DNA from 4 places in the Cupriavidus sp. 05N40 genome. Region 1 is predicted to be linked to each of the others. Evidence: predicted binding sites of a transcription regulator. Region 1 holds the regulator's gene; each other region holds the start of a gene.

Region 1 (4,648 bases):
ACAGCCAAGAAACGAAGCCGCCCGCGGGCCAGAGCCGCCCGCGCCAACCGCCACCACGCCAATATGAATCCATTCCTGACGACATCGTCCTGTCGCCGTCGCAGCACGGCTGCCCTGCTGACGCTGGCAGCCATGCTCGGCCTTGCGCTGGCCGCGCCCGCCCGCGCCGAGAAGGCCGACCGCGACAAGCCACTGGTGCTGGAGGCGGACAATGCCAGCTACGACGACGTCAAGCAGGTGTACGTACTGACCGGCAACGTGGTGCTGACCAAGGGCACCATGGTGCTGAAGTCCGATGCGGCCGAAGTGCGCACCGACCCCGAGGGCTACCAGTACGCCGTGGCCACCTCGAAGGCAGGCAAGCAGGCCTATATCCGCCAGAAGCGCGACAACGTCGACGAATACATCGACGGCTGGGGCGACCGCATCGAGTCCGACGGCAAGCAGGAAATCTCCAAGCTGATCGGCCGCGCCCGCATGGCGCGCCTGGCCGGCGCCAAGCTGGTCGACGAGATCCGCGGTGCCGTGATCACCTACGACAGCCGCAACGAGTTCTACACGGCCACCGGCGGCGCCGAGAACGCCACGGCAGGCAGCCCGTCCGGACGCGTGCGCGCGGTGCTCTCGCCGCGCCAGGAGCAGCCCGCCAGCGGCGCCGCCGCCAGTCCGCTGCCGCTCAAGCCGGCCCCTGCCCCCRCCAACCCCTGACGCCGGCGCGCAGCAGCGCCGCCCGATCCACGGATTCAGCCTTCATGACCGCTACCCAAACCGAACCGTCCCAGCCCAACGTCCTGACCGAGAGCAGCACCCTGGTCGTGCGCCACCTGAAGAAGCGCTACGGCTCGCGCACGGTGGTCAAGGACGTGTCGCTCGACGTGAAGAGCGGCGAGGTGGTCGGGCTGCTGGGTCCCAACGGCGCGGGCAAGACCACTTCGTTCTACATGATCGTCGGGCTGGTGGCGCTGGACGAAGGCGACATCGTGCTCGACGACAAGCACATCAGCGGCCTSGCSATCCAYGAGCGCGCGCGCATGGGCCTGTCCTACCTGCCGCAGGAAGCCTCGGTGTTCCGCAAGCTCAACGTGCAGGAGAACATCCGCGCCGTGCTCGAGTTGCAGGTGCACGACGGCAAGCCGCTGTCCAAGGCGGATATCGAGCGACGCCTGGACTCGCTGCTCGACGACCTGCAGATCGCCCACCTGCGCGAGAATCCGGCGCTGTCGCTGTCCGGTGGCGAGCGCCGCCGCGTGGAAATCGCCCGTGCGCTGGCTTCCGCGCCGCGCTTCATCCTGCTCGACGAACCGTTCGCCGGCGTGGACCCGATCGCGGTGGGCGAAATCCAGCGCATCGTCAGCTTCCTCAAGGCRCGCAACATCGGCGTGCTSATCACGGACCACAACGTGCGSGAGACGCTTGGCATCTGCGACCACGCGTATATCATCAGCGAAGGCACCGTGCTGGCGTCAGGCCAGCCCGAAGACATCATTGCCAACGAATCGGTGCGCAAGGTCTACCTGGGCGAGAACTTCCGCATGTAACGCGGGGCGCGGCCTACTGCCGCGCAGCCGGGATATTCGCGGCCAGGCGGCGTTCATGTCGCCTTTCATCCTGCAAACGATCACGGCGGCATCAGCGATAGCAATTTCCGTTCCAACGGCATGGAAGTTGCGCATAAAATAGGTCGCATGAAACCGTCGCTACAGCTCCGCCTCTCGCAGCATCTCGCGCTTACGCCGCAACTCCAGCAGTCGATCCGGCTGCTGCAACTGTCCACGCTCGAACTGCAGCAGGAAGTTGAGCAAGCGCTCACCGAGAACCCCCTGCTCGAACGCGAAAACGACTGGATCGAAAGCCCGCTGCGCGTGGGTGCCGATGGCTCCGTCAACCTGCAGAGCGCGCCCGCGCCTGCGCCCGCCGATGGCCAGGGCACCAGCGAGAACCGCCCCGACGGCGCCGCCGATGGCGACGACAACTACGCCGACAGCGGCGAGGATTACGGCAGCGACTGGAGCCTCGACGACTTTGCCCGCCGCCCGCAGGGCGACGAGGACGAAAAGACGCCGATGCAGCTGCGTGACGCCGAGCCGACGCTGCGCGAGCACCTGATGGAGCAACTCGCGCCGCTGAAGATTTCCATGCGCGACAAAGGGCTCGCGATCTTCCTGGTCGAGTCGCTGGACGACGACGGATACCTTAGCGCTTCGCTCGAGGAGATCTGCGCCGAACTGCCCGAGGAACTCGAGTTCGAGATCGACGAGGTACACGCCGTCCTGACCCTGCTGCAGAGCTTCGACCCGGCCGGCGTAGGTGCGCGCAACGCCGCCGAATGCCTGGCGCTGCAACTGCGCCGGCTCACCCATCCGCAGCGCGAACTGGCCCTGACCATCGTCACCAGCCACCTGGAGCTGCTCGCGGTGCGCGACTACACGCGCCTGAAGAAAGCGCTGCAGGTCGACGAGGCCGACCTCAAGGCCGCGCACGAACTGATCCGCTCGCTCGCCCCGTATCCCGGCCATGCCTATAGCCGCCCCGAGGCGGATTTCGTGGTGCCGGATGTTTTCGTGCGAAAAATGAGCGGCGGCTGGATCGCGCAACTCAATCCGGATGTGATGCCGCGGCTACGCATCAACGATATGTACGCGCAGATTTTGCGCGGTGCAAAAGGCGATTCAGGGGCTGCCGGACTGCAGCAAAAATTGCAGGAAGCACGCTGGTTGATCAAGAATATCCAGCAGCGCTTCGACACCATATTGCGCGTCGCACAAGCGATTGTCGAACGTCAAAAGAACTTCTTCACCCACGGGGAAATTGCGATGCGCCCCTTGGTTTTGCGGGAGATTGCCGATACACTGGGTCTACACGAGTCCACCATCTCTCGGGTGACAACCAATAAATACATGGCAACGCCGATGGGGACTTTCGAGCTGAAGTATTTCTTCGGCAGTCACGTATCCACAGAAACCGGCGGCGCGGCCTCTTCAACGGCAATTCGAGCGTTGATCAAGCAACTCATAGGAGCCGAAGATCCCAGGAATCCCCTGTCGGATAGCAGGATCGCCGAACTGCTCGGCGAGCAAGGCTTCGTGGTGGCGCGCCGTACCGTCGCCAAGTACCGCGAGGCGCTGAAAATCCCTGCCGTAAATCTCCGCAAGTCTTTGTAGCCGAGTTGCATCGCCTGCCTGATGCAACTCTTTCAGAAGGAGAAACGCTATGAACTTCAAGATCAGTGGACACCACTTGGACATCACGCCCCCGCTGCGTGAGTACGTGGAAACGAAACTGGAGCGTATCGTCAGGCATTTCGATCAAGTCATTGGCGTAAGTGTGCTGCTATCTGTCGACAATACAAAAGAAAAGGACCGGCGGCAGTACGCGGAAATCAATCTACATCTCAAGGGCAAGGACATCTTTGTCGAAGCGCATCACGAAGACCTGTATGCCGCTATCGACGCGCTAGTCGACAAGCTCGACCGGCAGGTGATTCGCCACAAGGATCGCGTGCAAAGCCACGACCGCGAAGCGGTCAAGTATCAATTGGCCGCAGCGCAGATGCAGCAATGACCGTGCCTGGCGGCCCACCTAGGGGGCCGTCGGTGTCAGTCCCTTGAAACCAGAACAAGCCGCGCCCGATGCGCGGCTTTTTTGCGCACATTTTTGTGGCGTTCTCCCGCATTTACGGCCGGTATCGAATCACGCAAGGGGATTCCGCAAGGCCACGCTCCCGGTGTATGCTGTGCAATACATAAGCAATAGCGCGGCAATTTTTCCGTGCGCGCGGCACCGCTTCCGCGCATCGGCTATTGCAATGCACAAGGCGGGGGCGGGCCTGCTCTATAATGGCCAGACGCCCGACACCGGCATGGGATAACCGGTGAAACGAGGGCACGAGCCTTTCTATCCCCTTTGCCTGGTGCGGCCCTCTCCTGGCCACGGGCCTGCTTACTAGAAAAACCTGCGCATTCCACATGAATCGTTTGGCTAAATTGCTGCCACCCGGCAACATCAACCTCGACGTCAGCGTCACCAGCAAGAAGCGGGTGTTCGAACAGGCCGGGCTCCTCTTCGAGAACAACCATGGCGTAGCGCGCGCTACCGTGACCGACAACCTGTTCGCCCGCGAATCGCTGGGCTCGACCGGCCTCGGAGCCGGGGTTGCCATTCCGCACGGTCGCATCAAGGGCCTCAAGCAGCCCCTGGCCGCCTTCATGCGCCTGGGCGAGCCGATCCCCTTCGAGTCGCCTGACGGCAAGCCGGTGTCGCTGCTGATCTTCCTGCTCGTGCCCGAACAGGCTACCCAGCAGCACCTGGAGATCCTTTCCGAGATTGCCCAGCTGCTGTCCGACCGCGAAATGCGCGAAGGACTCGCTACCCTGCCCACTCCCGATGCCGTGCACCAGTTGCTGACGCAATGGCATCCCTGACCCGCCGGGGCAAGCCCTGCCCGGCCAACAGGGCCGTTGCCTCCCCGGCCTGAAAGCCTGTCCCCCGAAAGCACCGCATGGAACTCACTGGCGTCACCTCGCAGTCGATCTTCGACGACAACGCAGCCGACATCAAACTCTCCTGGGTCGCTGGCCTGGAAGGGGCCGACCGGGCCTTCGACGTTGAGTTCGCGCGTGAAGCCACGTCCGCCGCCGATCTCGTCGGG
Region 2 (7,220 bases), on a different contig from region 1:
CGACCTGGACCTCCATGTGGTTGCGCCGGACGGCCAGCACACCTTCTACGCAAATCGCGTCGCCGGCAACGGCGGGGCGCTCGACGTCGACGTGACCACCGGCTATGGTCCCGAGATCTATTCGATCGCCGCGCCGCCGCCCGGCACCTATCTCGTCTACGTGAACTACTACGGCAGCGGTGCGGGGCCCGAAGCCATCACCGTGGCCCAGGTGGCGGTGATCACCGACGAGAACACGCCCAGCGAAAAGCAGCAGGTATTCCGCGTGCCGATGCGCAAGCCCGGCGAGCTGACCCTGATCAAGTCATTTGTCATGAAGTGACCCGAGGAGCCATGTGACCGATCTGACCGACGCGACCAGGCCGCAGAAGAAAATCCTGTTCCTCAGCGTTTCCGCCGGCGCCGGGCACATGCGTGCCGCCGAGGCCCTGAGGCTGACGGCGCAGGCCGAATTCCCCGAGGTGCGGACCCTGCATCTCGATGTGATGGCGTACGTGCCCGCCACCTTCCGCAAGCTCTACACGGACCTCTACATCAAGCTGGTCAACAGCTATCCGGCCTTGTGGGGCATGCTGTACCAGCATACCTCGGAGGCCGATCCCGCCGCGCCCATGCAGAAACTGCGGCGGGCCGCGGAGCGCCTCAGCACGCGCGCGCTGCGCCGGGCGATCGACGAATTCGCGCCGGACGCCATCGTCTGCACGCACTTCCTGCCGGCCGAGATCCTGATGCATGAAGTGCGCCGCCAGCGACTGGCCGTGCCGGTGTGGGTGCAGGTGACCGATTTCGACCTGCATGGCATGTGGGTGATTCCCCATATGACGGGCTACTTCGCCGCCAGCGAGGAAATCGCCTTTCGCATGCGGGCCAGCCGCATCGAGGCGGGGCGCATCCATACCACCGGTATCCCGGTGGTGCCGGCCTTCACCCAGCCGCAGGACCGGCACGCTTGCGCCGCGCATTTTGGCCTGGACCCGGCGCGGCGCACCATCATGCTGATGGGGGGCGGCGCCGGCCTCGGCGGCCTGGACGAAGCCGCCGACGCGCTGATGCGGCTGGGCGACGATTTCCAGTTGATCGTGCTGGCCGGGCGCAACGAGGCCGCATTGAATCGCCTCAGGACGCTGGCGGGCGCGCATCCCGGCCGGCTGTTTCCATTCGGATTCACCAATGAGGTGGAACGGCTGATGGCCTGCTCTGACCTCGTCATCACCAAGCCCGGCGGGCTGACCACCTCCGAATGCCTGGCCATGGGCGTGCCGATGGTCGTCAATGCGCCGATCCCGGGACAGGAGGAGCGCAACGCGGACTATCTGCTGGAGCAGGGCGCTGCGCTCAAGGCCGTGGACCTGGTCTCGCTCGAATACCGTGTGCGCCTGCTGCTGGCCGAACCGGCCCGGCTGGACGCGATGCGGGAGCGGGCTCGCTCGCTGGGCCAGCCTGCGGCGGCCCGGCGCGTGCTGCAGACCGTGCTGGCGCAATTGCCTGGCCGGCAAGACCGCGCGCCGCTGCCGGCGGAGGCAGGCTGATGCGCTCCCTGAACCTGTCTGGCCCGCAGCGGCATGCGCAGGCATTTCCGTCGCGGCACCCGCTGGTGCTGCTGCTGATCATCGGCTGGACCTTGCTGCTGGCGTACTTCTTTGCCAATGTCGAGATCCAGATCGAAGGCGCTGCCGGCTGGGCCGCCAACCTGCCCACCTGGCGCATCGAGCATCACTGGCTGCTGGATATCTTCTGGGGCGGTCGCCCGATGACCGGCTATCACGCCTGGGTATTTCCCTGCGTGGCCCTGTTCTTCCATTTCCCGCTGCTGTTTGCCGGTCGCTGGAACTGGCGGGCGGAAGCCCGTGTGATCGCCTGCATCATGGTGTTCTGGATCACCGAGGATTTTCTCTGGTTCGTGCTCAATCCGGCGTATGGCGTGGCGCGCTTCGCGCCAGAATTCGTGCCCTGGCATATCCACTGGCTGGCCGGCGCGCCGACGGATTACTGGGTGTCGCTACTGGCGGCGGCCTTGCTTTTCTGGGTCTCGGGCCGGCGCGCCTGAGAGAAAATGTGTTCTTAACGACATATTACATGCGTAAATAGCCGAATAAGTGCCGTATTGATAACTATCTGGCGCCGCCGCGGATCGCCTTGGCCGCATAGGAGTAGAATCACGCTCTTGTGTACTTTGTAGCATTCTTATAACAATGAGCCCCCGTCCTTCGCGCATGGCGTGCGTTGACGCACTCAAGGCGATCAGCTCGCAACTGATCGTGCTGCACCATCTTGCCTTCTACGGCCCGATGTCCGACGTGGCCCACGTGCTGGCGCCCGATCTGCTCGACTGGTTCTCCCAATACGCGCGCATTGCCGTACAGGCCTTCCTTGTCATCAGCGGATTCCTCGCGGCGCGCAGCCTGGCGCCCGGCGGTCATCTGATGGTGCCGCATCCCTTGCTTGCGATCTGGCGGCGCTACCAGAAACTGGTGGTGCCTTATACCGCGGCCATCCTCATCGCCATTGCCGGTGCAGCCATCGCGCGCACCTGGATGCATCACGATTCGATTCCCGGCGCGCCGGGCCTGCACCAGTTCCTGGCGCATGTGCTGCTGCTGCATAACGTGCTGGATTTCGATGCGCTATCGGCCGGCGTCTGGTACGTCGCCATCGACCTGCAGCTGTTTGCCTTGCTGATCGCGGCGCTGTGGCTGGCGCGCCGGTGCGCAAGGTGGTTCGACGTGGAGGGCGCCGTGTTCGGCATGCCACTGGTGGCGGGGCTGGCGCTGGCGTCGCTGTTCTGGTTCAACCGTGATGCCGCGTGGGATGTGTGGGCGATCTATTTCTTCGGCGCCTATGGCATGGGTACGCTGGCGTTCTGGGCGTCCGAGCCGGAGCGTTCGCCGGTGGCGCTGATGGTGCTGGGCGCGGCGGTGCTGGCCGCGCTGATCGTGGACTTCCGCCTGCGTATCGCAGTGGCCCTTGCGGTGGCCTTGCTGCTGGGCATGGCGCGTCGTGGCGGCTGGCTGGAGCACTGGCCGCGCGCCAATGTGCTGGCGTTCTTCGGCCGCATTTCCTACTCGGTTTTCCTGGTGCACTTCCCGGTGTGCCTGGTAGTCAACGCCGTGGTATCCCATCTTGCGCCGCACCAGCCCGTGCTCAATGCACTTGGCATGGTTGCCGCGTGGGTGCTGAGCAACGCGGCCGGCGCGCTGTTCTACCGTTATGTGGAGAGCGGGACGCCGCTGCGGGCCCTGCGCCAGGCGGTGTGGCCGGCCCGCGCCGAAGCGCCGCGGCGCCAGCCTGCCGGGCGGCAGCAGTCGACCTGAGCGGCCCGCCGGTTTTCCGGCGCATCGCAAGCAGACGCATGCCAACTGCGGCGCCAGGCCTGAACAGCCTGGCGCCGCTTTCACTTGGTGCCTGTGCACCGCGATCCGGCAGCGTGCGGGCATGCCACCGCACGGCTGCGGTGCGCCTGGTCAAGGTGCGGCATTGTTGGCCGCGCAACACAGGGTAAAAACGAGCATTGGGATATGGCATGAAGGTTGCCTACTATGAAACTGTAAACCTGACCGTTTGGTCAGGATTCCTGTTCCGAGGCTGCCATGTCCGATCATATCGTCCTGACCTCGCACGCACGCCGCGACAAGCCGGCGGAGCCCATTCACTGGGGGGCCGCCAGCGCCGCGGAGCGCGGTCCCGTGATCGCCAGCCTGACCAATCCCGACCAGCGCAACGTGATCGGCACCCACTCGGGCGCCTATGCGGTGTATCGCGCACTGGCGGTCGCCTCGGGCCGGCTGCAGCGCGATCACCGGGCTGACCTGACCGATACCGCGCCGGCCGAACCCATCGGCCCGCATCCACAGTGGGCCGACCCGGACAAGATCGTTTCCATGGATCCCTGGGGCCACCTGGTCTCCACCGCCTTTGCAGACCGGATCGCGGCGGGCATCGATATCCGGCCCTCGATTGCCGTTACCCGCGCCCATATCAATATGCCCGAACTGGCGGGCGCCATCGCGGCAGGGCGCCTGGTGCCGGACGGCCGGATCCTCCACGCCAACGGCGACGTGCGCGTGACCAAGGCCGCGATCGACCCGGTCTGGTACCTGCCGGGCCTGGCGCGGCGCTTCGATATCAAGGAAAGCGCGCTGCGCCGTGCCTTGTTCGAGCAGACCAGCGGCATGTTCCCCGAACTGGTGACGCGGGCGGACCTCAAGGTGTTCCTGCCGCCCATCGGCGGCATGACGTTGTACTTCTTCGGCGATGTCAGCCAGCTCGGCAAGCCCGAGACCAAGGTGGCCTGCCGTGTGCACGACGAATGCAACGGCTCCGACGTGTTCGGCTCCGATATCTGCACTTGCCGGCCCTATCTGGCGCATGGCATCGAGGTGTGCATCGAGATGGCGCAACAGGGCGGAGTGGGCCTGGTGGTCTACAACCGCAAGGAAGGCCGCGCGCTGGGCGAAGTCACCAAGTTCCTGGTCTACAACGCTCGCAAGCGCCAGGTCGGCGGCGACCGCGCCGAGACCTATTTCGCGCGCACGGAATGCGTGGCCGGCGTGCAGGACATGCGTTTCCAGGAACTCATGCCCGACGTTTTCCACTGGCTCGGCATCAAGCGCATCGACCGCTGGGCCTCGATGAGCAATATGAAGCACGGGGCGCTGACCGCCCAGGGTATCGAGGTGGTCGAGCAGGTGGCGATCCCCGATGCGCTGATTCCGGCCGACGCCCGCGTGGAAATCGACGCCAAGGTAGCGGCTGGCTACTTCACGAGCTATACCCCGCCGGATGCGGAAGAACTTGCACTGGCAAAGGGTAGAGGACTGAACGAATGAACCAGACACCTGAAGCGGGCGTGCCGGGCGGCCCGTCCGATGCCTTCACCCAACCCGCCAGCGACGGCGGCGGCTGGGCCAGCCCGGTGCCCGCCGGGCATCCGGCCGCGGCGCTGCTGACCGGGCAGGCGGTGCGCGCGCACTGCGCCACCGTCACCGAGCACGTGGCGGCGGGCGCCTCCGAACTGTTTACCTGGCACCCGGACCGCATCGCCGCGGTGGCGGACTACGTGGCGGCCACTATCCGCCAGCGCTATCCGGACCTGAACGTGCCTTATCACAGCCGCTGGCGCCATTTCGAGAGCGGCGCGGGCGAGAAACTGGACCGCTGGCAGATCCTGTGCGAGCGCGGCGGGCTGTCCGGCGAGGCCGATCGCGAGGAGCGCGCCCGCATCGGCATCGACCTGGTGATCCCGAGCGTGCTGCTGGATGCGGGCGCGGGCCCGGACTGGCGCTATCGCGACCCGGCCAGCGATCTCTCGCTGACCCGCTCGGAAGGCCTGGGCGTGGCGAGCTTCGACCTGTTCGCGCGCGGCGGATTCTCCGCCCAACCCGGCCAGCCGTTGCGCGCCGATGCCGAACGCCTGATGCGTATCGACGCCTCTTCCATCGCCACCGCGTTCCAGGTGGCGCAGCACAATCCGCTGGTCGGCCTGGAAGGCCGGGCCGGGCTGCTGCGCCGGCTCGGCGAGGTGGCGCAGGCCACGCCGGCCGTGTTCGGCACGCCGGCGCGACTTGGCAACCTGTACGACTACCTCAAGGCGAGTGCCGTCGACGGTCACATCGAGGCCGGCTTCGTGCTGAGCACGCTGCTGGTGGCGCTGGGTCCGGTATGGCCGGGGCGCGTCATGCTGGAGGGCGTCTCGCTGGGCGACTGCTGGCATCACCCGGCCTGCGCCGACGGCCTGGTGCCGTTCCACAAGCTCACGCAGTGGCTGACGTACTCGTTGCTCGAACCGCTGGAGGACGCCGGGCTGACCGTCACCGGGCTGGAAGCGCTCACCGGCCTGCCCGAATACCGCAACGGCGGCCTGCTGTTCGATTTCGAGCTGATGGTGCCGCGCGACCCGGCCTTCGCCTCGGTGACGCACACGGTGGACGAGCCGGTCATCGTGGAATGGCGCGCGCTCACGGTCACCGGCCTGGACCTGGTGGCCGCCTCGGTGCGCGAGGCGCTCGGGCTGTCAGCCGCCGATTTTCCGCTGGCGCGCGTGCTCGAAGGCGGCACCTGGGCGGCGGGGCGCCGCATTGCCGCCAAGCGCAGGCCCGGCGGCCCGCCGCCTTTCGCCATCGACAGCGACGGCACGGTGTTCTAGCCTGCGCGCCGCGCGCCCTCCAGGGGGCGCGCGGCGGTACCCCTTTGCGATTCGCCTCCCGAGGAGCGCAACATGACCGATCTTTCCGCTGTACCGCCTGTCACGCCATCGGTGATGGTGGTGGACCATCCGCTTGTGCAGCACAAGGTCACGCTGGTCCGCAGCGAAGACACCACCACGGACAATTTCCGCCGGCTGGTCCGCGAGATCAGCCAGTTGCTGACCTACGAAGCCACGCGCGACCTGGCGATGGAGACCATCGCCATCAAGACCCCGATCGCGCCGATGGAGTCGCCGGTGCTGTCGGGCAAGAAGCTGTGCCTGGTGTCCATCCTGCGGGCCGGCAACGGTTTCCTTGACGGCATGCTGGACCTGCTGCCGGCCGCGCGCGTGGGCCATATCGGCCTGTACCGCGATCCGGAGACGCTGGAGCCGATCGAGTACTACTTCAAGATGCCGGAGGATATCCGCGAGCGGCTGGTGATCGTGGTCGACCCGATGCTGGCCACCGGCAACTCCGCCATCGCCGCGCTCAACCGTCTCAAGGAGGCGGGCGTGAGCACGCTCAAGTACGTGTGCCTGATCGCCTCGCGCCCGGGTTTGCGCGCGTTGCAGGCGGCGCATCCCGACGTGGCCATCGTCACGGCGGCGATCGACGAGGAGCTCAACGAGCACGGCTACATCGTTCCCGGCCTGGGCGACGCCGGCGACAGGCTCTACGGCACGCGCTGATGGGCGCGCCGGCCACGGCGCCGCCGCCATGCTTCCCGCCACAGCAGGAAGCGGCGGGCGGGCGCATTCGCCAGGAGAACGAGGCGCTGATCCTGCGCGCCGCCGAATACGTGTTTGCGCGTGCCGGCTTTGCCGGCGCCACCATGGCCGAGATTGCCACGCAGGCCGGCGTGCCGAAGTCCAACCTCCACTACTACTTCCGCACCAAGCAGGCCCTGTACCGCGCGGTGCTGGCGCATACGCTGGCGCTGTGGCTTTCGGAAACCGACATCATCGCCGCCGGGCAGCGCCCGCAGGTGGCGCTGGAGCAGTACATCCGCGCCAAGATGCGGCTGTCCGCCAGCCA
Region 3 (6,134 bases), on a different contig from region 1:
GCCGGCCGGTGCGCCAGTCGAGGCGCCAAGCCCCGCGCCCGCGGCCGCACCGGCCCCGGTAACGGCGCCCGCGCCGACCCCGAATGCAGCCCCGGTGGCGGCTCCGGTGGCCCCTGCGCTACCCGTGGCGGCTCCCCCCCCGGCGCCCGTTCCCATGCCGGCGGCAAGGCTGCCCGAGCCCCCCGCTGGCGAGGAAATGGTCCTGACACCGCCTCCGGCCGCCAGCCAGGAGGCCAGGCGTGGCTGGGTACAGCGCCTGCGCACGGGGCTGTCCAAGACCAGCCGCAACCTGGGCACGCTGTTCGTCGGCGTGAAGGTCGACGAAGCCCTGTTCGAGGAGCTGGAAACCGCGCTGCTGATGGCTGACGCGGGAGTTGAGGCCACCGAATACCTGCTGGGCGAGCTGCGCCGGCGCGTCAAGAGCGAGCGTATCGAGACCTCCGAAGGCGTCAAGACTGCGCTGCGCGAGCTGCTCACCAACCTGCTGCGCCCGCTCGAGAAGACCATGGAGCTGGGGCGCGAACAGCCAATGGTGATGATGATCGCGGGCGTCAACGGCGCCGGCAAGACCACCAGCATCGGCAAGCTCTGCAAGCATTTCCAGAGCTACGGGCAGTCCGTGCTGCTGGCCGCGGGCGACACCTTCCGCGCCGCCGCGCGCGAACAGCTGACGATCTGGGGAGAACGCAACAACGTGACGGTCGTCTCGCAGGAGAGCGGCGACCCGGCCGCCGTGATCTTCGACGCGGTCAACGCGGCGCGCGCGCGCGGGATCGATATCGTGATGGCCGATACCGCCGGACGCCTGCCGACGCAGCTGCACCTGATGGAGGAGCTCAAGAAGGTCAAGCGCGTGATCGCCAAGGCCATGCCGAGCGCGCCCCACGAATCGCTGCTGGTGATCGACGCCAACACCGGGCAGAACGCACTGGCGCAGGTCAAGGCGTTCGACGACGCGCTGAATCTCACCGGGCTGATCGTGACCAAGCTCGACGGCACCGCCAAGGGCGGCATCCTCGCCGCGATCGCGCGGCAGCGCCCGGTGCCGGTCTACTTCATCGGCGTGGGCGAGAAGGTCGAGGACCTGCAGCCGTTCAGGGCCGACGAGTTCGCGGAAGCCCTGCTGGGCTGAACACCCGCGCCGGCGGAAAAAAAGCCCCGCAATCGCTTGCGGGGCTTTTTCATACGGCCGCCTGAACTGCCGGCGCGCTACTCCGCGTCCGGCTGCGCCTTCGGCTCGGCCTGCTGGAAAGCCGGCAGCGCCATGCACGCATCGAACGCCTTGGCGATCGCCGGATAGCGGCTCACGTCGATATTGAAGCGCTGCGCGTTGAAGACCTGCGGCACCAGGCAGACATCGGCCAGCGTCGGCGTGTCGCCAAAGCAGAAGCGGCCTGCCTTGCCGGAACGCGCCAGGTTGGTGTTGACCGCCTCGAAACCCAGCTCGACCCAGTGGCGGTACCACGCGTCCTTGGCCTCTTCCGCCACGCCCAGCGTGTGCTTGAGGTACTTCAGCACGCGCAGGTTGTTGAGCGGATGGATCTCGCAGGCAACCTCGAACGCCACCGCGCGGATATAGGCGCGGTCGAGCGCGCTGCCGGGCAGCAGCGGCGGCTCGGGATGCGTTTCGTCGAGGTACTCCACCATCGCGATCGACTGCATCACGACCTGATCGTCGTCGAGCAGGGTCGGCACCAGCGCATCGGGATTGAGCGTGCGGTAGGCGGGCTGGAGCTGCTGGCCACCCTCGCGCAGCAGATGTACGGGCACGTAGTCGTACGGCAAACCCTTCAGGTTCAGCGCGATGCGCACCCGGTACGAAGCCGAGCTACGGAAGTAGCTGTAGAGCTTCAGCATGGGCTAGACCACCTTGACGATGAGCTCGCCCAGGCCTTCGATCTTGCCCTGCATGACGTCGCCCTTCACCACCGCGCCCACGCCTTCGGGCGTGCCGCTGTAGATCAGGTCGCCGGGATRCAGCTCGAACAGGCGCGAAAGATAGGACACCATTTCCGGCACCGACCAGATCAGGTCGGAGAGGTCGCCGCGCTGCTTTTCGGCGCCGTTGACGGCCAGCGTGACAGCGCCCTTTTCCGGATGGCCGATGGCGGACACCGGCACGATCGGACCGATCGGTGCAGACTTGTCGAAAGCCTTGCCGGTTTCCCAGGGGCGGCCGGTCTTTTTCGATTCGTTCTGCAGGTCGCGGCGCGTCATGTCCAGGCCGATGGCGTAGCCGAACACGTGGCTGGCGGCGTGGGCCTCGGCAATGTCCTTGCCGCCCTTGCCGATGGCGACCACCAGTTCGATCTCGTAGTGGCAGTTGCTGGTGCCCTGCGGGTACGGGAAGCTGCCTTCGGTGCCGTCGGCCACATAGCTCACCGCGTCGGCGGGCTTGCAGAAGAAGAACGGCGGTTCACGGTCGGGGTCCGAACCCATTTCACGGGCGTGGGCGGCATAGTTGCGGCCCACGCAGTAGACCCGGCGCACCGGGAACTGCGCGCTGCCGCCGCGCACGGGCACGCCGGTGGGCGCGGGCGGGGCGAATACGAATTCGGTCATCCAACTCTCCAGACTTTGTACTGTGTTTGTCAGGCCGCGCGTTGCCGGCAGACGCCCTGCCGCGCAGCAGGGCAATAGCATACACCGCCCCCTTCGGGCTTGTACGCCGGCGGACATTGAATGCGGGAAACCCCGCAATACAATAAAGACGTAGTCGGCGCGGATCTTGCATGGCAAGTCCCGACGCCAATGGAAACATGACCCGACGCCCTCCCGCCCCTCCCAGCCCGCCCCGTCCCGCGACGCCACCCGCGGCGGGTTCGCGCAGCCTGCGCATCTTGCTCGTGCGCGATCCGCACGACGCGGACCCGCTCAATGTCGAGACCATCCAGGCCGGCCTGGTATCGGCGGGTTTCACCGACATCGAGACGGCGGACGCGGACATGCGCCTGCCCGACGCCATCGCTGCACGGCAGCCTGATCTCATCATCATCGCCTCCGAATCGGCTGCGCGCGACACCGTGGAGCATGTGTGCGTCTCGACGCAGCACGCGCCACGGCCGATCGTGCTGTTCACGGACAACGACGACGCCCAGCGCATCAAGGCGGCGCTCACGGCGGGCATTACCGCCTACATCGTCGACGGCCTGCGCGCCGAGCGCGTCAAGACCGTGCTGGATGTGGCCTATGCGCGCTTCGAGCTGGACCAGCAACTGCGCGCCGAGCTGGATGCCACGCGCCTGCAGCTGGCCGAGCGCAAGGAAGTCGAGCGTGCCAAGGGCTTGCTGATGAAGGAGCGCGGCATGAGCGAGGAAGAGGCCTACAAGCGCCTGCGCAGCATGGCGATGGAGCGCGGCATCAAGCTGGTCGAGGCCGCGCGGCGCGTGATCGATGTGATGAGTTGAGCCCACGGCGCCGGCAACCGGCCCGCACGGGCTTGGTGCATTGCACAAACATGGCGCCGCGCCGGCGCACGCCGCGCACCGAGTGCGCTCAGGCCCGCCGCATTCCTCCCTCCCTTTTCCCGGTCGCCGTGCGCCCGATGCCCGCCKTTTGCCGCACCTGCCCCTCGCCGGCGAATGAACGCATGGCACGCCGCTTGCGTAGATACCATGACGGCCAACGAAGGCCGATCACTATCCGATGTGCGCCGCCAACGAAGGCTGCGCCGCATCACGGGACAACGGCGTCCTGACCTGCCCCGCATTCTGGCGAAAGCGGCGCGGTTCAGGACGCTTTTCATTTGGAGCCGTGGAATGCCCTCTCGCCTGAAGCTTGCCAAGCCGCTGCACGCCGCGGTCGCCAACGATGCCAGCACGGCCGCCGCCGACGCGGTGCCCGCCAGCAGCGGCCGCCGCCGCGCGCTGGCCACCATCGCCGGCGCCAGCGTGATCACCCTGGTCGACCCGCTGGTGCGCGCCGGCGCCTGGGCGGCGGGCTCCGATGCGCCGGAGAAGCCCGAGGTGCGGATCGGCTTTATCCCGCTGACGGACTGCGCTTCCGTGGTCATGGCCGGCACGCTCGGCTTCGACAAGAAATACGGCATCAAGATCACGCCCACCAAGGAGGCTTCCTGGGCCGGCGTGCGCGACAAGCTGGTCAACGGCGAGCTCGACGCCGCGCACGTGCTGTACGGCCTGATCTACGGCGTGCAGCTGGGCATCGGCGGGCCCAAGAAGGACATGGCCGTGCTGATGAACCTCAACCACAACGGCCAGGCCATCACGCTGTCCTCCAAGCTGGCGGAAAAAGGCGTCAAGGACGGCGCCAGCCTGAAGGCGCTGATGACGAAGGAAAAGCGCGACTACACCTTTGCCCAGACCTTCCCCACCGGCACCCACGCGATGTGGCTGTACTACTGGCTGGCCGCCAACGGCATCAACCCGATGCAGGACGCCAAGGCCATCACCGTGCCGCCGCCGCAGATGGTGGCCAATATGCGCGTGGGCAATATGGATGGCTTCTGCGTCGGCGAACCCTGGGGCGCGCGCGCCATTGCCGACAAGATCGGCTTCACCGCGGAAACCACGCAGGCCATCTGGAAGGATCACCCGGAGAAGACCCTGGGCACCACGGCCGAGTTCGTGCAGAAGTACCCCAACACCGCGCGCGCCATGGTGGCCGCCGTGCTCGAAGCCTCGAAGTACATCGACGCGTCGGCCTCCAACCGCCGCAAGACCGCCGAAACCATTGCCGCCAAGTCTTATGTCAACACCGACATGGACATCATCCTGGACCGCATGCTTGGCCGCTACAGCAACGGCCTGGGCAAGACCTGGGACGACCCGGACTCGATGAAGTTCTACCAGGACGGCAGCGCCAACTTTCCCTTCCTCTCCGACGGCATGTGGTTCCTCACGCAGCACAAGCGCTGGGGCCTGCTCAAGGACCACCCCGACTACCTGGCGGTGGCGAAGAAGGTCAACCGCATCGATGTCTACAAGCAGGCGGCCGAAGCCGCGCAGGTGCCGGTGCCCAAGAGCGATTTCCGCACGGCGCGCCTGATCGACGGCGTGACATGGGATGCCACCAAGGACCCCAAGGCGTACGCCGACGGATTCAAGATCAAAGCCTGAGCCGGTTCGATTGCAGCCCGAATGCCGGCGTGGCGACGCGCCGGCGCCTGAAGGAGCCTGATGTGAATGCACTAGCTCGACCGGCCGAACATGCCGGCAACCAAGTCTCCTCCACCGACGCCGGCGGCACCGCCGGACTCGCCGTGCTCGGCGACCAGCAAGCGCACGAGCGCGCCGAACGCCGCGCGCTCGAGGCTCAGGCCGATGCGCGCCGCGCCGCGCGGCGCGAGGCCGTCAGCGCCGTCGTGCTCAAGGCGATGCCGCCCGTCGCCGGCTTTGCGCTGTTCCTGTTGTTCTGGCACGGCGTGGCCACGATGAGCCCTGCGCTGCCCACCCCGGCCGCCACCTGGCACGCCGCCGTGCCGCTGTTTTCCGACCCGTTCTACCGCAACGGCCCCAACGACCAGGGCATCGGCTGGAATGTGCTGGCGTCGCTGGCGCGCGTCGCGGCGGGCTTCGGGCTGGCCGCGCTGATCGGCATTCCGGCTGGCTTCGCGCTGGGCCGCTTTGCCTTTCTCAACGCCATGATGGCGCCGATCATCAGCCTGCTGCGGCCGGTCTCGCCGCTGGCGTGGCTGCCGATCGGGCTGCTGCTGTTCAAGGCCGCCAACCCGGCGGCGATCTGGGCCATCTTCATCTGCTCGATCTGGCCGATGGTGATCAACACCGCGGTGGGCGTGACGCGCGTGCCGCAGGACTACCTGAACGTGGCGCGCGTGCTCGACCTGTCCGAGTGGAAGGTGTTCACGCGGGTGCTGCTGCCGGCGGTGCTGCCCTATATGCTGACCGGCGTGCGGCTGTCCATCGGCACCGCCTGGCTGGTGATCGTGGCCGCGGAGATGCTCACGGGCGGCACCGGCATCGGCTTCTGGCTGTGGGACGAGTGGAACAACCTGAAGGTCGAGCACATCGTGATCGCCATCTTCATCATCGGCGTGGTGGGGCTGCTGCTGGAATACGCGCTGCTGAGCCTGGCCAGGAAATTCAGCTACGGCAACTAAGGCATCCGGGAGATCGTCATGGAAAAGTTCGTCCGTATCGAAAACGTGGGCCAGA
Region 4 (9,102 bases), on a different contig from region 1:
GCCACCGAGATCAGCGGCGATACCGAGCCCGGGCTCGGCTCCGGGTTCGCGATCCGGACCATGGAAAGGCTGGCCGGCGAAGTGCTGCCGCCGGGCATCGCCTTCGAATGGACCGACCTGTCCTATCAGCAGAGCACGGCGGGGAACTCGGGCCTGCTGGTCTTCCCGCTGTGCGTGCTGCTGGTCTACCTGGTGCTTGCCGCGCAGTACGGCAGCTGGAGCCTGCCGGTGTCGATCCTGCTGATCGTGCCGATGTGCCTGCTGGCGGCGTCGCTCGGGGTGAAGGGCATGGGACAGGACATCAACATCCTCACGCAGATCGGCTTTATCGTGCTGGTGGGGCTGGCGGCGAAGAACGCGATCCTGATCGTGGAGGTCGCGCGGCAGCTCGAGGCGCAGGGCGTGGCCCTGGTCGAGGCGGTGGTGGAGGCATGCCAGCAACGGCTGCGCCCGATCATCATGACCTCGCTCGCCTTTATCCTGGGGGTGCTGCCGCTGATCCTCTCCGAGGGCGCGGGCGCCGAGATGCGCCAGGCCGTGGGCGCCGCCGTCTTCTTCGGCATGATCGGCGTCACCTTGTTCGGCCTGGTCTTCACGCCGGTGTTCTATGTCGGCATCCGCAAGCTGGTGACGCGACGAAGGGGAGCGCACGCCGCGACGCTGGCATTGCCGGAGGTGACGCAATGAACGCCGTTCGCCTGATTCCTGCTTTGCTGGCCGCCGTCGCGTTGCTGGGCGCCTGCGCCGGCGCGCCGCCCGCGGCACCCACGCCGCTGCCGCTGGCGGATGGCTATGCCAATGCCTCCCTGGCCAGCGACGCGGCGGTGCCCGATCTGTCCGGCTGGTGGAAGGGCTTTCGCGATCCCGTGCTGGACAAGCTGGTCGATGCCGCGCTGGCCGAGAACCTGGACCTGAAGACGGCGGTCGCCCGCATCGACGCGGCCCGCGCCTTGCGGGCCGGCACCGCCGCGCAGGGGCTGCCGGAAGTCAGCCTGGGTATCGACACCGCGCGGCGGCGGCTGCCGGCCGCGCAATCCCCCTCGGGGGTGCCGGTCACCGCCAACGCATTCGGGGCAGGCCTCGAAGCTTCCTGGGAAGTCGATGTCTTTGGCCGTATCCGGCAAGGCGTGGCCGCGGCCGAGGCCGACGTGAGGTCGGCGCAGGAGGACGCCCGGGCGGTCGGGATCGCGGTGACGGCCGAGGTCGTGCAGACCTATCTCGCCGCGCGCAGCCTCGAGTACCGGCTGACGCTGGTCAGCGAGAATGCGCGCAACCAGTCGGAGACGGAAAAGCTGACGCGCCTGATGTTCGACGCCGGCGCGCTGCCGGTGGCGGACGTCGATCGCGCGCAAGCCCAGGCGCAGACCACGCTCGCCCAGTTGCCGCTGCTCGAGCTGGAGCGGCAGAACGCGCTGCACCGCTTGTCCATCCTGGTGGCGGCCACGCCCGCGGAGGTCTACCAGCAGATGGAGCCGCTCGCGGCGCGCCCGCGCTGGACACCGCCCGCGGGCATCGGGACGCCGGCCGAGCTGCTGCGCCGGCGTCCCGATATCAGGGCGGCCGAGGCCCGGGTGGTCGCCGCCTATGCGCGCGTCGGCGTGGCGCAAGCCGAGCTGATGCCGCACCTGCAACTGGCCGGCGCGATCGGCGCCGTGGCGGACGGGTTCTCCGGCGCGGGGCTGGCGCGCTCAATTGCATGGATGCTGGGGGCCGGCGCCAGCGCGCCCGTGTTTGACGGCAACCGCCGCCGCAGCGTGGTGACGCTGCGGCGCGCCGAAGCGGAGCAGGCGCTCTATGCCTATCGCGCCGCGGTGCTGAGGGCGGTCGCCGAGGTCGAGAGCGCGGTGGCGGCGTCCGCGCGCAGCCGGGACCGGGTTGCCAGGCTGGCAAGCGCGACTTCCAGTGCCCGCGCTGCCTATGAGCAGATCGATCGTTCCTGGCGGGCGGGCGAGACGCCCTTTATCGATACCCTGCAGGTGCAGCGCACGCTGCTGGAGGCCGAAGACGCGCTGTGCGTGGCGCAGACGGTGGAACTGCAGAGCCAGGCCGGTCTTGTCACGGCCCTGGGGCAATAAGAACGGTCGGCGGGGCCGGATCACCGCTCCGCATGGGGCGGTGATGGCCGCGGGGCGGCAAGACCTACAATACCCCGCGCTCCTTCAGGCCCTTCACTTCCGCCTCGCTCAGGCCCAGCTCCGCCCGGAGCGCGCCCTCGGTATGTTCTCCGAGCATCGGCGGCGCCTTCACCACCACCGGCGTGGCTGAAAACCGCAGCGGGCTGCGCAGGCTCGGCGCCGTGACGCCGCGCCCGTGCGGCAGGTGCATCAGCAGGTCGCGGTGCCTGACCTGCTCATCCTCGAAGACCGCGTCGAGCTGGTTGATCGGGCCGCCGGGCACGCCGGCGCGCTCCAGGGCTGCGAGCAGATCCGCGCTTTGCCATTCGGCGATGCGCGCGCCGATGATCTCGCGCAGGGCGTCGCGGTTGTCGACGCGGCCCATGTTCTGCACGAAGCGCTCGTCGGTGGCGACCTCGGCACAGCCGAGCAGCTTGCACAAGGCGGCGAACTGCCCGTTGTTCCCGGCGGCGACGATCAGGTGGCCGTCGCGGCAGGGGAAGACCTCGGAGGGCGAGGCCACGGGGTTGGTGTTGCCGGCGCGGCGCGGCAGATTGCCGGTCATCTGGTAGCCGAGCGCGAGGTGGCCGTTGGCGGCGACCGAGGCGTCCAGCATGGCGGCGTCGATGTACTGGCCTTCGCCGGTGGCCTGGCGGTGGTAGAGCGCGCCGAGCAGGGCGACCGAGGCGTACAGCCCGGTGAGGATGTCGGTGATGGGGATGGCGGTGCGCATGGGCGCGCCGCCCGGGCTGCCGTCGGGCTGGCCGCAGGTGCTCATCAGGCCGGCCATGCCTTGCAGGATGAAGTCATAGGCCGGGCGCGCGCTGTAGGGGCCGTCCGGGCCGAAGCCGGTGACCGAGCAATAGATGATGTCGCGGCGCAGCGCGCGGATGGATTCGTAGTCGAGCCCGTATTTCTTCAGGCTGCCGGCTTTGTAGTTCTCCACCACCACGTCGCAGCGCGCGGCCAGCTGGCGCACCAGCTCGGCGCCCTCGGGCTGGGAGATATCGATGGTGACGGACTGCTTGCCGCGATTGCCGGCGAGGAAGAAGGCGGAGTCGTTGGTGACGTTGCCGTCGGCGTCGGTCAGGAAGGGCCCCAGCTTGCGGGTATCGTCGCCGTCGCCGGGCTTCTCTATCTTGTAGACGGTGGCGCCCATGTCGGCCAGGTTCTGCGTGGCCCAGGGACCGGCCACCACGCGCGTCAGGTCCAGTACCTTGATGCCTTCCAGGATTGCGCTCATGTACGTGCCAGCCAAATAAGGAGATCCGGCATCATTGGCCGGATCCGGGGTTCATGCAATTCGCCAATGCCAAAGCCGGATTACGGCGCGGCCAAAGCGTGCTAGTGGGCGGCGTGGGGCTTGTGCTCGCCAGCGTGGCCGTGGTCGGCCTCGTGCACATGCATTGCCGCCGCCTGGTTGGGGTCGAAATCGCAGCTCGGGTTGTCCGCGTCGTGCGAGTGCGGGTGCAGCGCGCCGGGGATGTGCCGGTTGTTGAGGCCGTCGGCATTGAGCCAGGCGAGCGTGGCGGCCGCGGCGCGGTCGATCAGCGTGCCGCACTGCGTATAGTCGTACGGGGAAACATCGAGCGGGCACAGCGGCGGCACCACCGAGATATGCGCCCGGTCGGCCCAGCGCTCGAGGTCCTGCACCAGTTGGCGCGCCACCAGCAGCGACAGCGCATTGAAGGCATGGTCGATGGGGCCGCGCGGCTCGCGCCTGGCCGCGCAGGCAAAGCCGGCCGGCAGCACCACCACGCGCGTGGCGCCAAGCCGGATGGCGGTGGAGACCGGGGTGTTGTTGGCCACGCCGCCGTCGATCAGCGTGCGCCCGCCCAGCGCCACCGGCGGGAACACGCCGGGGATGGCGGCGCTGGCCAGCACCGCCTGCACCAGGCTGCCGGAGGAGAGCACCACCTCCGCGCCGCTCTGCATATCGGTGGCGACCACATAGAGCGGGACTTCGGCTCGCTCCAGCGGCATGTCGCCGAAGTGGTGCGACAGCAGGCGCCGCAGCGCGGCGGATTCCACCAGGTGGCCGCGCTGCCCGCGCAGCATGCCGAACAGGCTGCGCCACGACCACGGCATCACCTCGGCGCGGCGCAGGCTGCGCCAGATCGATTCCAGTTTCGCGGTGCCGGCGGTGTGGGGGTTGCAGGCGTAGTAGGCGCCGTTGATGGCGCCGGCCGACGCGCCGATGACCATGTCCGGCTTGACGCCCCAGGCCACCAGTTCACGCAGCATGCCGGCTTCGATCGCGCCGAGGCTGCCTCCCCCGGCGAAGACAAATGCGGTTTTTTCCATGGTTCGTGGTGCAGAGCAACAGCGCTAGAAGAATCCTGACAAGGACAGCATAGGCGACATTGGGCCGGCTTGACAGGCGTTGGACGCGCGAGGGTGCGCCTATGGCACATAATGTGCATACAGTGCCAGAAAAAGCACGAGCGCGCCTGCTTTTCCGGGCCGACAAGAGAGGAGACGATGAGTAGTTCAACCGACAAATTCTCGGCCACCATGCGCGATGGCCTGGCCAATCTTGCGCGGCGCCTGCGCTTTGTGATGGAGGAGGGCTCCATCTGGCTCGACGAACAGCGCATGATCCTGCTGCATACCGCCGCACTGGGCGCGCTGCGCAAGGAGTTGGTGGATACCCTCGGCATGGAGCGGGCGCGCGGCCTGTTCATGCGCATGGGTTTCCATTCCGGCATGCGCGACGCCGAGCTGGCCAAGAAGATGCGACCCAACGAGAGCGACTTCGGCCTGCTCGAGATCGGTCCCTGCCTGCATACCATCGAAGGCGTGGTGCGGGTGACGCCGGTCAAGGTGGACATCGACATCGCCGCCGGCATCTACGATGGCGAATTCCTGTGGGAAGACTCCTTCGAGGGCGACGTGCACCGCCAGCTGTTCGGCGTCGTCGACGCGCCCGCCTGCTGGATGCAGATCGGATACGCCACCGGCTATACCTCGGCGCTGATGGGCCGCACCATCCTCTACCGGGAGGTGGAGTGCATCGCCTGCGGGCATGCGCATTGCCGCATCATCGGCAAGCCGCTGGAGGCATGGGAGGACGGCGCCGAAGTGCTGGCCCTGTACCAGCCCGACCCGGTGATCGAGACCATCCTGGAGCTGCAAAGCGAGGTCGAGCACCTGCGCGCGCTCCAGCGCAACAACGGCAAGCCCGCCGACCTGGTGGGCTGCTCGCCCGAGTTCCGCGCCGCCTGGGGCCTGCTGCAGCGCGCCGCCGCCAGCAACGTGACCGTGCTCCTGCTGGGCGAGACCGGGGTCGGCAAGGAGCGCTTCGCGCAGGCGCTGCACGGCGTGAGCGCACGCGCGGACAAGCCCTTCGTGGCGGTCAACTGCGCGGCCATCCCCGACGAGCTGATCGAGTCCGAGCTGTTCGGCGTGGAGAAGGGCGCCTTCACCGGCGCGCACCAGTCGCGCCCGGGCCGCTTCGAGCGGGCGCATGGCGGCACCCTGTTCCTGGACGAGCTGGGCGAGCTGTCGCTGCCGGCGCAGTCCAAGCTGCTGCGCGTGCTGCAGGAGGGCGAGCTGGAGCGCGTGGGCGGCACCGAAGCGCGCCGCGTGGATGTGCGGCTGGTGGCCGCCACCAACGTGGACCTGGCCGAGGCGGTCAAGGCCGGCACCTTCCGCAAGGACCTGTATTACCGCCTCAACGTCTATCCCGTCACGATCCCGCCGCTGCGCGAGCGGCTCGACGACATCCGCCTGCTGGTGGAGCGCTTCGTGGCACGCTATGGCGCGCGCCACGGCAAGAAGATCGTCGGCATCACCGACCGCGCGCTGGCCGAGCTGCGCCGCTACGACTGGCCCGGCAATGTGCGCGAGCTGGAGAACGTGATCGAGCGCGGGGTCATCCTGGCCAGCAACGGCGGCCTGATCTCGGCCGACCACCTGTTCCTGCCCGCCAGCGCGCCGGCCGCCATGGACACGGCGCCGCGGCTCGGCGCGGGCGGCACCCTGCCGGCCTTGCGCGAAGCGGCCGTGCACGGCTTGCTGGACCATATGGCCGAGCAGCAGCTGGCGCTGGGCGACGTGGAAACGGTGCTGATGGAGGCGGCCATGGAGCGGGCCAACGGCAATATGAGCCAGGCCGCGCGCCTGCTGGGCATTACCCGGCCGCAGCTGGCCTACCGCTGGAAGAACCGGGGCAGCCGCGGCGCCTGAGCGCCCGATCTCCTGGCCGCCCCGCGAAAACGCTCGCCAGGCAGCGTTTCACCATTTGATGCACTCCCCCGAACGGCGCGGCCAGGCCGCCAGCGCGGCCTGCTGCACCGCATATGCCGCGCGGCCCAGCCCGCGCATGGCATTGCGCCGTCTCCGGCAAATCGCCTGTTGCACCGCGGGGCATCCGCGCCGCGCCGCAAGCCTGTCCGCAAACGTCCGCCCCGGGCGGCTTTTCACCATTTGATCAAGCCCCTTCGCCGGATTGATCAATTCATCGATGGCGCGGCACCCGGCGCTTGCGGGTAAACGCGCAGGCGAATCCCGCCTCGACGCCGCCGGCCCTTGTGCCGCCGTGCTTCGCGCTGCCTGGCACGCTCTTCGCAATAGAGCTCGTATCTGCCACCAGAGGAGCGCGCCATGATCAACCAGTCGGTCCCCCTGTTCGAAGCCACGCCGCGCTATGTGCGCGTGGACGGCCGCACGCCCGAGGGCTTCGTGCAGTTCGCCTTCAGCGTGGCGGACCCCGAGCTCAACGTCGAGCTGATCATGCCCGAGCCGATGTTCGAGGCGTTCTGCAGCGTCAACCACGTGCGCTTCCTCCCGCCGCAGGCCCCGCCGTCCGGGCAGGACGCCTGACCAGGCCGGCGGCACCCGGCCCGATCCCCCCGACAAGAACAACACGACAAGAACAACACGACCCAGGAGACCCAGCGATGCAAGTCGATATCAAGACCCAGCAGATCCAGCCCTTGCGCCAGACCTACGGCAATATCGCGCGCCGCTTCGGCGACAAGCCGGCCTCGCGCTACCAGGAAGCCACCTACGACGTGCAGTCGGAGGTCAACTTCCACTACCGCCCCACGTGGGACCCGCAGTACGCGCTCTACGACAAGCGCCGCACGGCGATCGTGATGGAAGACTGGTACGCGCTGAAGGACCCGCGCCAGTACTACTACGGCGCCTACGTCGGCGCGCGCGGCCGCCAGCAGGACGCCGCCGAGAAGAGCTTCGCCTTCGTGGAAAAGCGCGGGCTGCTGCCGGCGCTGCCGCTGGAGTGGCAGGAACGCCTGGCCGACGGCCTGCTGCCGCTGCGCCACGTGGAGTGGGCCGCCAACATGAACAACTTCTACTGCGCGGACTATGGCTGGGGCACTGCCATCACGCAGGCCTGCACCTACTGCGCGATGGACCGGCTCGGCATTGCCCAGTACCTGTCGCGCATCGGCATGCTGCTCGACGGCAACACGGGCGTGGCGCTCGAGCGCGCCAAGGCCGCCTGGATGGACAGCGCCGCGTGGCAGCCGCTGCGCCGCCTGGTGGAGCACAGCTTCGTGATCGAGGACTGGTTCGAGACCTTCGTCACCCAGAACCTGGTGCTCGACGGGCTGCTCTACCCGCTGGTGTACCAGCACGCCGACGCCGTCATCGCGCGCGCCTGCGGCACCGGGCTGGCGGTGCTGACCGAGTTCATGAACGACTGGCGCGAGGAGCATGCGCGCTGGGTCGACGCGGTGGTACAGGCCGCGGCAGCCGAGTCCGAGGCCAACCGCATGCTGCTGTCGGGCTGGGCGCGCGCGGCGCGACAGCAGGTGGGCGCGGCGCTGGTGCCGGTGGCGGACACGCTGCTGGGCGACGGCGGCGAGCAGATCGTGGCGCTGTGCCTGGAGCAGTTCGACGCGCGCCTGCACAAGCTTGGCCTTGCCTGAGGAGAGCGCCGCCATGACCGCCAATGTCTATATCGCGCTGCAAAGCAACGACGACACCCGTCCCATCATCGACGCCATCACCGAAGCCAACCCGCATGCCGTGGTGTCGCGGTTTCCGGCCATGGTCAAGATCGACGCGCCGGGGCACCTGACCATCCTGCGCGAGCTGGTGTCCGAGAAGCTCGGGCGCGAGTGGGACCTGCAGGAGATCCACCTCAACCTGATCTCGCTGTCCGGCAACATCGACGAGGACGACGACGCCTTCACGCTGCGCTGGAACGACTGAATTCGCCGCCGCGCCCGCGGCAGGCAAGCAATAACGGAGACATCATGGACGCACGCAAGAAACTCAACCTGCGCGAGAAGTACGCGACGATGACGCGCGACCTGGGCTGGGAAACCACCTACGAGCCGATGGACAAGGTCTTCCCGTACGACAAGTACGAGGGCATCAAGATCCATGACTGGGACAAGTGGGAAGACCCGTTCCGCATGACCATGGACGCCTACTGGAAATACCAGTCGGAGAAGGAGCGCAAGCTGTACGCGATCATCGACTCCTTTGTGCAGAACAATGGCCACCTCAACGTCTCGGACCCGCGCTACCTGAACGCGCTGCGGCTGTTCCTGACCGGCGTGACGCCGCTCGAATACGCCGCGCACCGTGGCTATGCCCACCTGGGGCGCCATTTCCGCGGCGCCGGCGCGCGGGTGGCGGCGCAGATGCAGTCCATCGACGAGCTGCGCCATGCGCAGACGCAGCTGCACACGCTCTCGGTCTACAACAAGTACTTCCATGGCTTCGGCGAATGGCGCCACATGCACGACCGGGTCTGGTACCTGTCGGTGCCCAAGTCCTACTTCGAGGACGCCATGAGCGCCGGCCCGTTCGAGTTCATCACCGCGATCTCGTTCTCGTTCGAGTACGTGCTGACCAACCTGCTGTTCATGCCCTTCATGTCGGGCGCGGCCTACAACGGCGACATGGCCACGGTCACCTTCGGCTTCTCGGCCCAGTCGGACGAGTCGCGTCACATGACGCTGGGCCTGGAAGTGGTGAAGTTCCTGTGCCAGCAGGACCCGGACAACATCCC

What was found. Region 1 encodes sigma-54, which starts transcription at its own class of promoters, with help from an activator protein. Its sites were predicted from a motif close to TGGCANGNAANCTGCTTT; they were not measured.
Region 2: AC1DO7_RS36460 (GTP cyclohydrolase II) is a predicted target of sigma-54. The motif match lies at 3,517-3,534, and genes of this name have one in related genera.
Region 3: AC1DO7_RS15920 (ANTAR domain-containing response regulator) is a predicted target of sigma-54. The motif match lies at 2,718-2,735, and genes of this name have one in related genera.
Region 4: AC1DO7_RS17170 (phenol hydroxylase subunit) is a predicted target of sigma-54. The motif match lies at 6,670-6,687, and genes of this name have one in related genera.

Annotation. Positions count from the first base shown of each region.
Region 1 is NZ_JBFTND010000028.1:38,699-43,346, forward strand. Features, by position in the region: gene lptA (lipopolysaccharide transport periplasmic protein LptA) at 64-708, shown strand; gene lptB (LPS export ABC transporter ATP-binding protein) at 753-1,538, shown strand; gene AC1DO7_RS09065 (RNA polymerase factor sigma-54) at 1,686-3,161, shown strand; gene hpf (ribosome hibernation-promoting factor, HPF/YfiA family) at 3,211-3,561, shown strand; gene ptsN (PTS IIA-like nitrogen regulatory protein PtsN) at 3,966-4,421, shown strand; partial or broken gene AC1DO7_RS09080 (HPr(Ser) kinase/phosphatase) at 4,499-4,648, shown strand, end outside.
Region 2 is NZ_JBFTND010000257.1:201-7,420, reverse strand. Features, by position in the region: gene AC1DO7_RS36480 (YfaP family protein) at 1-322, shown strand, start outside; gene AC1DO7_RS36475 (MGDG synthase family glycosyltransferase) at 411-1,529, shown strand; gene AC1DO7_RS36470 (hypothetical protein) at 1,529-2,047, shown strand; gene AC1DO7_RS36465 (acyltransferase family protein) at 2,193-3,311, shown strand; gene AC1DO7_RS36460 (GTP cyclohydrolase II) at 3,588-4,826, shown strand; gene AC1DO7_RS36455 (URC4/urg3 family protein) at 4,823-6,142, shown strand; gene upp (uracil phosphoribosyltransferase) at 6,215-6,874, shown strand; partial or broken gene AC1DO7_RS36445 (TetR family transcriptional regulator C-terminal domain-containing protein) at 6,874-7,220, shown strand, end outside.
Region 3 is NZ_JBFTND010000059.1:11,799-17,932, forward strand. Features, by position in the region: gene ftsY (signal recognition particle-docking protein FtsY) at 1-1,132, shown strand, start outside; gene maiA (maleylacetoacetate isomerase) at 1,210-1,854, opposite strand; gene AC1DO7_RS15915 (fumarylacetoacetate hydrolase family protein) at 1,861-2,562, opposite strand; gene AC1DO7_RS15920 (ANTAR domain-containing response regulator) at 2,760-3,407, shown strand; gene AC1DO7_RS15925 (CmpA/NrtA family ABC transporter substrate-binding protein) at 3,759-5,078, shown strand; gene ntrB (nitrate ABC transporter permease) at 5,141-6,079, shown strand; gene AC1DO7_RS15935 (ABC transporter ATP-binding protein) at 6,098-6,134, shown strand, end outside.
Region 4 is NZ_JBFTND010000067.1:2,118-11,219, reverse strand. Features, by position in the region: gene AC1DO7_RS17195 (efflux RND transporter permease subunit) at 1-687, shown strand, start outside; gene AC1DO7_RS17190 (efflux transporter outer membrane subunit) at 684-2,075, shown strand; gene AC1DO7_RS17185 (CaiB/BaiF CoA transferase family protein) at 2,140-3,357, opposite strand; gene AC1DO7_RS17180 (patatin-like phospholipase family protein) at 3,459-4,418, opposite strand; gene poxR (phenol degradation transcriptional regulator PoxR) at 4,596-6,302, shown strand; gene AC1DO7_RS17170 (phenol hydroxylase subunit) at 6,720-6,938, shown strand; gene AC1DO7_RS17165 (aromatic/alkene monooxygenase hydroxylase subunit beta) at 7,016-8,008, shown strand; gene AC1DO7_RS17160 (MmoB/DmpM family protein) at 8,022-8,294, shown strand; gene AC1DO7_RS17155 (aromatic/alkene/methane monooxygenase hydroxylase/oxygenase subunit alpha) at 8,339-9,102, shown strand, end outside.